2 regions of the Bacillus sp. EA-CB0995 genome follow, and region 1 is predicted to be linked to the other one. Evidence: riboswitches for the same ligand, from Rfam matches in the RefSeq annotation. Region 1 holds a riboswitch; the other holds the start of a gene.

Region 1 (4,180 bases):
GATAACTGCCCGTAAAAGCCCGATTGGTTCAACTAGCCATGAGTGGGAGATGAAAAAACTCTCCACTGATGGAAGTTTCACTTTATTACTTCACAATTAATGAAAAAACGTTTCTTTAAGTAATAAAGTAAACATTGCAACAAATGCAGCTAAAAACCGCACATACATCTAATCTTTCTTCATTAAAGGAGGCTTGAGTTTGAGAAAAAGAAAAAAGGAGAACACATGACTAATATGTGTTCTCCTTTATTTAGGGAGTTTTGTGATTTAGGTCTTGATAACTTCTCCATCCCTTGTTTTATTTAATTTACTGATACGAGAGGCTCGATTTTTGCCATAAACGATTCATGAAGTGCTTCCACACCTTTTATTAAGTTAAGACGATCAATAACTACAGAGACTTTAATTTCAGATGTACTTACCATTTTAATATGAATATTTTCTTCTTGTAATGTTGAGAACATTTGAGCAGCTACACCTGGATTAGACACCATACCTGATCCAACAATTGATACTTTCGCCAAATGATTTTCATATTCTACAGATTCATAGTGCATAACCTCACGATTTTCTTCTAGTACGGCTAATGTTTCTTTTAAGTCATTCGAATGAATAGAGAAGGATAAATGTACAGTTCCTTCATTTGTAATACTTTGAATAATAATATCTACATTAATATGAGCACTCGCTAATGTAGAGAAGATTGTAGAAAGTTTTCCTTGTTGTAATCCTTTAATCGTTACGCGCGTAATATTGTCTTCAAATGCAATGCCTTTTACGATTGATTGTTGTTCCATGTCACATTCTCCCTTTACGATTGTTCCGTTTTCTTGTTTCATACTTGAGCGAACTTCTAAAATAACATTATGATTTTTCGCAAATTCTACTGCTCTTGGATGCAGTACACCAGCACCAAGGTTGGCGAGTTCTAACATTTCATCATAGGAAATTTCATCTAATTTGTAAGCATCTTTTACAACTCGTGGATCAGTTGTGTAAACACCTGTTACATCCGTATAAATATCACATTTTTTTGCTTTTAATGCTGCAGCTAATGCGACTGCAGTTGTATCAGACCCGCCGCGGCCGAGCGTCGTAATTTCTTGTTCTGCGCTTAATCCTTGGAAACCGGCTACAACGACAATTGTTCCTTTTTGTAAATGAGATTGAATACGCTCTGTATCAATATCGGTAATTCTTGCGCTGCCGTGAACAGATTCGGTTGTAATACCTGCTTGCCAGCCTGTTAGTGAAATTGCAGCATAACCTTTCGCTTGCAGAGCCATTGTTAATAAAGAAATTGAAATTTGTTCACCTGTTGTAAGTAGCATGTCCATTTCTCGTTTGTTAGGCTGATCTGTGATGCCAGCAGCTAAAGATACTAATTCATCTGTATTATGTCCCATCGCGGAAACGACCGCTACAATTCCATGTCCTCTTTCATATTCTTCAATGACTAAATCCGCAACATGTTGAATACGTTCGATACTTCCAACGGATGTACCTCCAAATTTTTGAACAATAATTTCCATCATGAGAGCCCACTTTCAATTTAATATTGGTTAATAAATTAGGAAGAATGTTGTTAAACATAAGATGGGAAATATAGATCCCTTTCATTCCTGTAAGTTACCGAAAGCAAATAAAAAAACACCATCTCAAATAGGTGAGGATGGTGCTGTTACAGGAAAAAGGAAACAGAAAACGGAGCTAATAAAAAACCGCCAAAAAAGAAGACGATCATAAAGAAACATGATCTCTCTTTTTTGTAGATAGCTCTTCATATATACACCGCTGTATATATGACAGTTCTGTTTCTATTCGAAAACAGCCCCAATTTACATGTTCAGAGAAACATATAAATTTCGGCAACTTTTCCTTTCTTCTAAACTCACTGACAATCTCTGTGTCTCCTTTAGAATACTCATAAAAGTTGCAACCTCTATCTCACGTCGTTCGGCGAGAGTGATTGGTTGTATGAAGTTGTTGGTAACATTTGTTCCATAGTAATCAAAATGTTGGGAGAAATCAAGTGGTATAAAATAATTCAGAAAATTAAATCTATTAGAAAGTGAAATGAAAATGATATAAAATATGTTTAAAAGAAGAATTTATAGCAATATTTTACAAAAATATTCTTTATATAGATTATATGGATGGAGCGGTGTGAATGGGGAAACAAAAACCTATTTATGTGCAAACTGAAATAGAAACAACAATGAATGAACTTTGGAAATATACACAAGATCCAAAGATACATACAGAATGGGATGCGCGGTTTACAGAAATATCGTATCTAGATAGAAAAGAAGGCGAACCGCAGCGTTTTTTGTATAAAACAAAAATTGGTTTTGGACTTGAAATTGCTGGAGAAGGAGAATCAATAGGAGAACTACAAAAAGAAGATGGGGGACGAATCTCTTCACTGAAATTTTGGACAGACAGTAAGCTTTCGTTGATTACGGTAGGAAGAGGCTATTGGAAGTATACACCGAATGGGAACAAGATTTGCTTTGAAACGCAGTATGATTATGAAACAAGGTTTGGAAATATAGGAAGGCTTATAGATTCATACATATTTCGTCCGTTATTAGGTTGGGCAACTGCATGGAGTTTTGATGCTTTAAAATTGTGGTTAGAAAAAGGATTTCATCCACGTTTATTATTAAAAAGAGTTGTTACGTATTATCTTGTTTGCTTTTTACTTTCTTTTGTGTGGATTTATCAAGGCTTTATTCCGAAAGTTTTATATACTCACCCGGAAGAGGTACGAATGCTTTCTAGTCTTATTGGTGCAACTGATAATGTTGCATGGATTATTAAAATGATTGGCTTTTTGGAAATCGTGTTTGGAATCGCATGGTTGATACCTTTCCAAAAGAAGAAATTGTTTTTCATTCATATTATTATACTATTGGCATTGACAGCTGCAGCAGGATTCACAAATATTGATAGTTTTATACAACCTTTTAATCCAATTACTTTAAACATCATGCTAATTGGATTCTCAATAATCGGTTATGTAAATAGTGATAACTTACCGCAAGCAAAACATTGTAAGAGAAGCAGAAAGGGGTGAAAGTTTGTCTTCCATTTACGAAACATTATTAGGAGAATCCTATCATCAGTTACATCCAAAATTACAGAAACGTTATGCAATTACAGAAAAATATAGTTTTGTAGGAGAAGGAAGGATGGATGAAATTACAGAAGGCTCAGTTGCTGTAAGAATGTTTTTAAAAGTAGCAGCAAGATTCCGGATGTTCTTTTCAGAAAGAGGGGAAGAAGTACCATTTATCATTCAGAATACTGCAGAGAAAGATAGTAGAGGAGAGGTATTTGTAAGATGGAATCGGATGTTTCTATTTGGTGAAAAAAGCGTTATTTTAATGCTGTTATGTATTTGAATGATAAACAAGATGAAATTGTCGATTATTTCGGTGAACCACATTTGCTCGTATCGACGCTTGCGTTTCATGTTGATGCAAAAGGAGCGATTTATATTTCATCAAAAAAACAATGGTTCTACTTATGTGGAATGAAAATTCCATTGCCAAGGTTTTTATATGGAGAGGCAAAGATTATAGAAAGTTATGATGATGAATTAGATTGTTATCGGATTTATGTACAAGTGCAAAATCCGATATTAGGGCCGCTTTTCTCTTATAAGGGGACGTTTAGAGAAAGGGATGTAAATATATGCGAAATATAATAATCGGTCTCATCTGTTATGTCATTTTTCTCATATTAGAGCGGCCAAAGTTACATCCTGTTGAATCGATTATATTATTGTCAATTCTTCTATTTATTCCGATGGCGTTTTCTATTGTAGATAAGAGAAAAAGAGATGGAGAAGAATTATTCTGTTACAAACTTGCAGCATTTGTTTATCCAATTGCAGCGATAAGTGCGATGCTTGCTTTTGTAACAAATCATTTTCTATTTGCGATAATTTGGTTCATATATACGGGTATTGTAGCATTATTTGGTGTATGTAGATTATTAGAAAGAGGATGGAAACCGCTAGAAGAAACAGCGATTGATAGTGGATTTATGTATTTATTTTTAGGCGGCTTTTGGTTCTTTGTTTCTGTAGCAAACATACCAATTATGCAGTTTAGTTCAGATATCGTCTTACTCACAGCAGCTCATTTTCATTACTCTGCTTTTCTACTCCCTT
Region 2 (4,180 bases), 820 kb from region 1:
TCGTATATAAAAATAAGAGCGTTATGAAAAGTAGTATACTTCCTACAATCATAATGGAAGTGAATTGAAACATTGTATATGTAACGGCTGCATTACAGAATATCCTGATAAGCAACCAGTATGAAATAGATTCGGTTCCTCTATATGTCCAATGCAAATACATATTCCACCACTTTATAAAGGCAAGAATGACAAAGGCTCCGCATAAAAAAGCAGGAGTTGTATGTAACGATTGCTGCGCGAGAGGTGTAATGATGAGTACTACGCATAATAATGGAAAGAGCTGAATGATATAACTGTACAAAAGAGAGCGTTTAAAATAATATGCGAGTTTTTCTTCTATTGGCAATAGATATAGGATATCTGGTTTTTGCAAAAATGTACGAATTGGAGAACGAGTGAGTGCAATTGTAAGTAAAACCGTCACAATGGTTAATGCAACAGACTCAGATGGAAATGAACGAAGAAATTTTGCATAATAATAGCCGCCTACACAAAGAAGTAGAAGGAAGCTATAGATAAGCCCGCTTGCAATACGCGCAAAGTACATCGTGATTTTTTGTAGATGTTGCTGAAAACGGTCATTCCAAAGTGTTTCGATTGTCACTGAGATCACTCCTTTGTTTTATCCCGCTTTAACGGGCAGTAAAATCCCCACCTCAAGATGCAGAGAAAAGCGAAGAAGATAGGTGGGAGATAACTGCTCGTAAAAGCCCGATTGGTGAGAGCTTTCCATCAGTGGGGGAGGAAGAACCCCCACTGATGGAAGTTTCACTTTATTATAAGCAGGGTAGTGTTTCTCTTGCTACCCGTTAACAAGATAAAAAAGCAAGTTACCTTTAGCTAGGCAACTTGCTCGTTTTGTTTTTCTTTTTTCTCGTCACGTTTCATTAATGGATAGAAAGCAAATCCAACTAAAAATAATCCAATGCCGAGCAGGAATGTTTTCATATCAGAAGAGCCAGTTTTAATAACCCATAATGCATAAATAAGAGCAATCGCAGCAATGACTCCATCCACCATACGAGAACCTTTTTGATTTTCGTATGTTTCACCTGTGATAACAAGCTTAAGCTGGAAGATTGGAGAAACGAGATATGGGATTAAATAGGCAAGTGTTGAAACGGTAATAACAAATGTATACGCCTGGGCAATTGACCCGGATAGTGTTGAGAATAGGAACACTTGCGACATAATATTTGTTAAACGAAGCGAATGAATCGGGCTTCCTTTTTTATTGGTTTTTGTGAAGAAGGATGGAAAGAATCCTTCTTTTGCTGCTTGATACGGTACTTCTGAGCTTAATAAAACCCAACCAAGAATGGATCCAAATAGAGAAGTAAGTGCAAGCAGCGCCATTAATTTTCCGCCGTTATGACCCATTACTGCAGTTAATGCATCCGCTAATGGTCGTTCAGATGCTTGTAGTTTATCTATATGAAGAACACCCATTGTTAAGATGGTAATTCCTAAATAGATACCAACTGTTAGTAGTAAGCCGGTAACAGTTGCACGTTTTACTGTTTTTGGTGAAACAGCACGGTTTGATAATAATACAGCCGACTCGACACCAATGAAGGCCCAAAGTGTTGTTAAGGCTGCTAAGTTTATTTGCGATAGCAGTCCGTGTGAAATGCCTTCTTTATCAACGATTGGCGTATACCATTGTCCAAGTTTAGAAGCTTCGAAGGCAAACAATGTAACAATGATGAAGAGAAGGAATCCTGTTACTTTCGCTGTTGTTGCTAAAAAGTTTAATTTACCGGCACCATTTACGCCATTTGCCAAAATCATATGGGTACCCCATAATAAAATGGTGCAAATGGAGAACGTAATCAATTTTCCAACTTCAATGTTGAAAGTTCCAACTGAAAACAATACGTGAGTATCTTTCATAATTGGGAAAAAGAGTGATAAATAGCCAGCAAATGATGTAATGATGGCTACGTTGCTTGCCCAGTTTGCAACCCAGTAGCCCCATACGATGCTAAAACCCGCCATTTTTTTGTTTTTTGTGAAGAAAAGAGCGCGTAAGCATGACTTTGCGGACCTGTTGTTAAATCAGGACGACGAATTGCTAAATTACCGAAAACAAGAGCTAGCATTAATACGCCAAATCCTGTTGTTAACCAAGCTAATGTAACACCAAGAGGGCTGGCCGTTTGTGCTAATGTACTTGGAATCATAAAAATACCTGCCCCAACCATATTCCCAACTACAAATGCAGTAAGTACCCAAAAGCCCCATTTTTTTTGCTGCATAGAAACTACCTCCAAAATTAGTATAACCAAGTCAAGCGAGGAGATATGTATGTGTTTGAAGTTCCAAACAAAACAAAAAAACGCGTATATGTTCACGCGCTTTTCAATCTTATTAAGAAACCCGCGGACATACCTCTCGATAGCTCTCCACAAGCAAAAAGCCTGTGACAGTCCTGCACTTATTCAATGCAGGCCCAGCAAGAAAGCGCTGTGGATGCTTCTTGCTTCGGCAACTATTCCTTTCCGATTTGATCAGCGATGCCACACATCTCCTAAATCATACTATTAATAATTGCAACCTCTACCTCACCGAGATACGAATGAGGATTTATGTATAAAGTTAACATAACCAAGGGTAACAAATGGCTTTTTATTCGTCAATGCAAATAAACATAATCAGATTATTGTGAGAATAGGGTATGTTTAAGATTATGAAACAACTTAAGGCTTCGCATCATATAATATGTATATGAAATGAGGTATAAAGCAAAGATGCTATCAGTAAGTTTTTTTTCGTTCCTTACTGACGGCTAGTTGAACTACGGGTAGCTTTATTTCCTTAAAAATTTGGTGGAAGTTTTACTGTCCATAAGTAGCGAGATAAAGAGGGATAGTGAATGGAGAGCTGGTTTAAGAGAAACTGCTTTATATGTGGGAAGGAAATTCATAGGCACCAGGAGCCAGTGCCAGGTACAATAGAGAAGTTAAAAAAGCAAAATGAAGAGCTCGCAGCTTCTTTAGAACAATGTATGAGACTACTCTATGATACACAAAAGAATTTAAGTAAAAAAACAAAAAAGAGTGCATTGCCGCCTCTTTTTTCATTAGGAGATAAGATAGAAGTATTTGATGGGGAGACACGTACAGAGGGGATCTTTATTGAGTGTACAAACGAATGGTTATATTGGGTAAACGTTGATTATGATCTAACCATTAGTCATATAAAAAGTGTAAAAAATATTATAAAAAAAGAGTCTATTCAAAAAAAGGCTTAAATAACTCTTTTTGAAATAGACTTTGCTTTTTTGCCCTAGGAGTTAGAACACTTTATGAGCAATTAGGAAACTTTACGAATGTTAATTGTATCTAAGCTTGTCACGTTTATATTAGCATTGTTATCCACCCAAACTACGAAGTTGCCTTCGAAGCGAATGAAAACACCTTTACCGTCAATTTCACGTCCAGCTGAAAAAACGCGGATTTTGTCGCCTTCTGCTAAGCCGTTTAATGTTGCCATGTGACCACCACCTCTCTATCAGAAGTTAATATATATATATGAAAATGATAGAGAGTGTGTGCGAGAGAAATGTAGTGCTAGCAACTATTTTTATAAAATATAGAGGTGAGTAGAAACTATTTTTTACTCACCTTTATAGGTTTACATTAAATTCAATACTGTTATTTTCTCACGTGTCATAGATTCAACATTCTTACGAATACCTTATGCGTCCGCTAATCTGAACAGAGCCATTTGTTATGGTTAATGTTTTGTATTTAACCATTAGTCATATAAAAAGTGTAAAACGTATTATAAAAAAGAGCCTATTCAAAAAGGTTTTATATAACCTCTTTTGACATAGACTCATCTTCTTTTAGTGAAAAGGATTTAGAATATTTTCTTTATAGGTAATTAGGAAATTTTACGAATGCTAATTGTATCTAAACTTGTAACATTTATATTAGCATGGTTGTCCACCCAGACTAGGAAGTTGCCTTCGAAGCGAAGGAAAACACCTTCACCGTCAATTTCACGTCCAGCTGAAAAAACGCGGATTTTGTCACCTTCTGCTAAGCCGTTTAATGTTGCCATGTGACCACCACCTCCCTATCAGAAGTTAATATATTATATGAAAGTGATAGAGAGTTTGTGATGAGAAAATGTAGTGTTAGTAACTATTTTTACAAAATAAAAAGGTAAG

Evidence for each region. A riboswitch is a leader RNA that binds a small molecule or an ion and turns the genes downstream of it on or off. The one in region 1 is predicted to bind lysine.
Region 2: linked by a shared signal. The riboswitch ahead of ACEWFJ_RS20345 (amino acid permease) and the one ahead of ACEWFJ_RS16225 (aspartate kinase) in region 1 are both predicted to bind lysine.

The regions. Positions count from the first base shown of each region.
Region 1 is NZ_CP169269.1:3,142,496-3,146,675, reverse strand. Features, by position in the region: gene ACEWFJ_RS16225 (aspartate kinase) at 303-1,532, opposite strand; lysine riboswitch at 1,766-1,953, opposite strand; gene ACEWFJ_RS16220 (DoxX-like family protein) at 2,171-3,079, shown strand; partial or broken gene ACEWFJ_RS16215 (DUF4166 domain-containing protein) at 3,084-3,712, shown strand; gene ACEWFJ_RS16210 (YndJ family protein) at 3,700-4,180, shown strand, end outside.
Region 2 is NZ_CP169269.1:3,960,460-3,964,639, reverse strand. Features, by position in the region: gene ACEWFJ_RS20350 (ABC transporter permease) at 1-607, opposite strand, end outside; partial or broken gene ACEWFJ_RS20345 (amino acid permease) at 844-2,261, opposite strand; lysine riboswitch at 2,394-2,573, opposite strand; gene ACEWFJ_RS20340 (hypothetical protein) at 2,879-3,256, shown strand; gene ACEWFJ_RS20335 (hypothetical protein) at 3,319-3,498, opposite strand; gene ACEWFJ_RS20330 (hypothetical protein) at 3,892-4,071, opposite strand.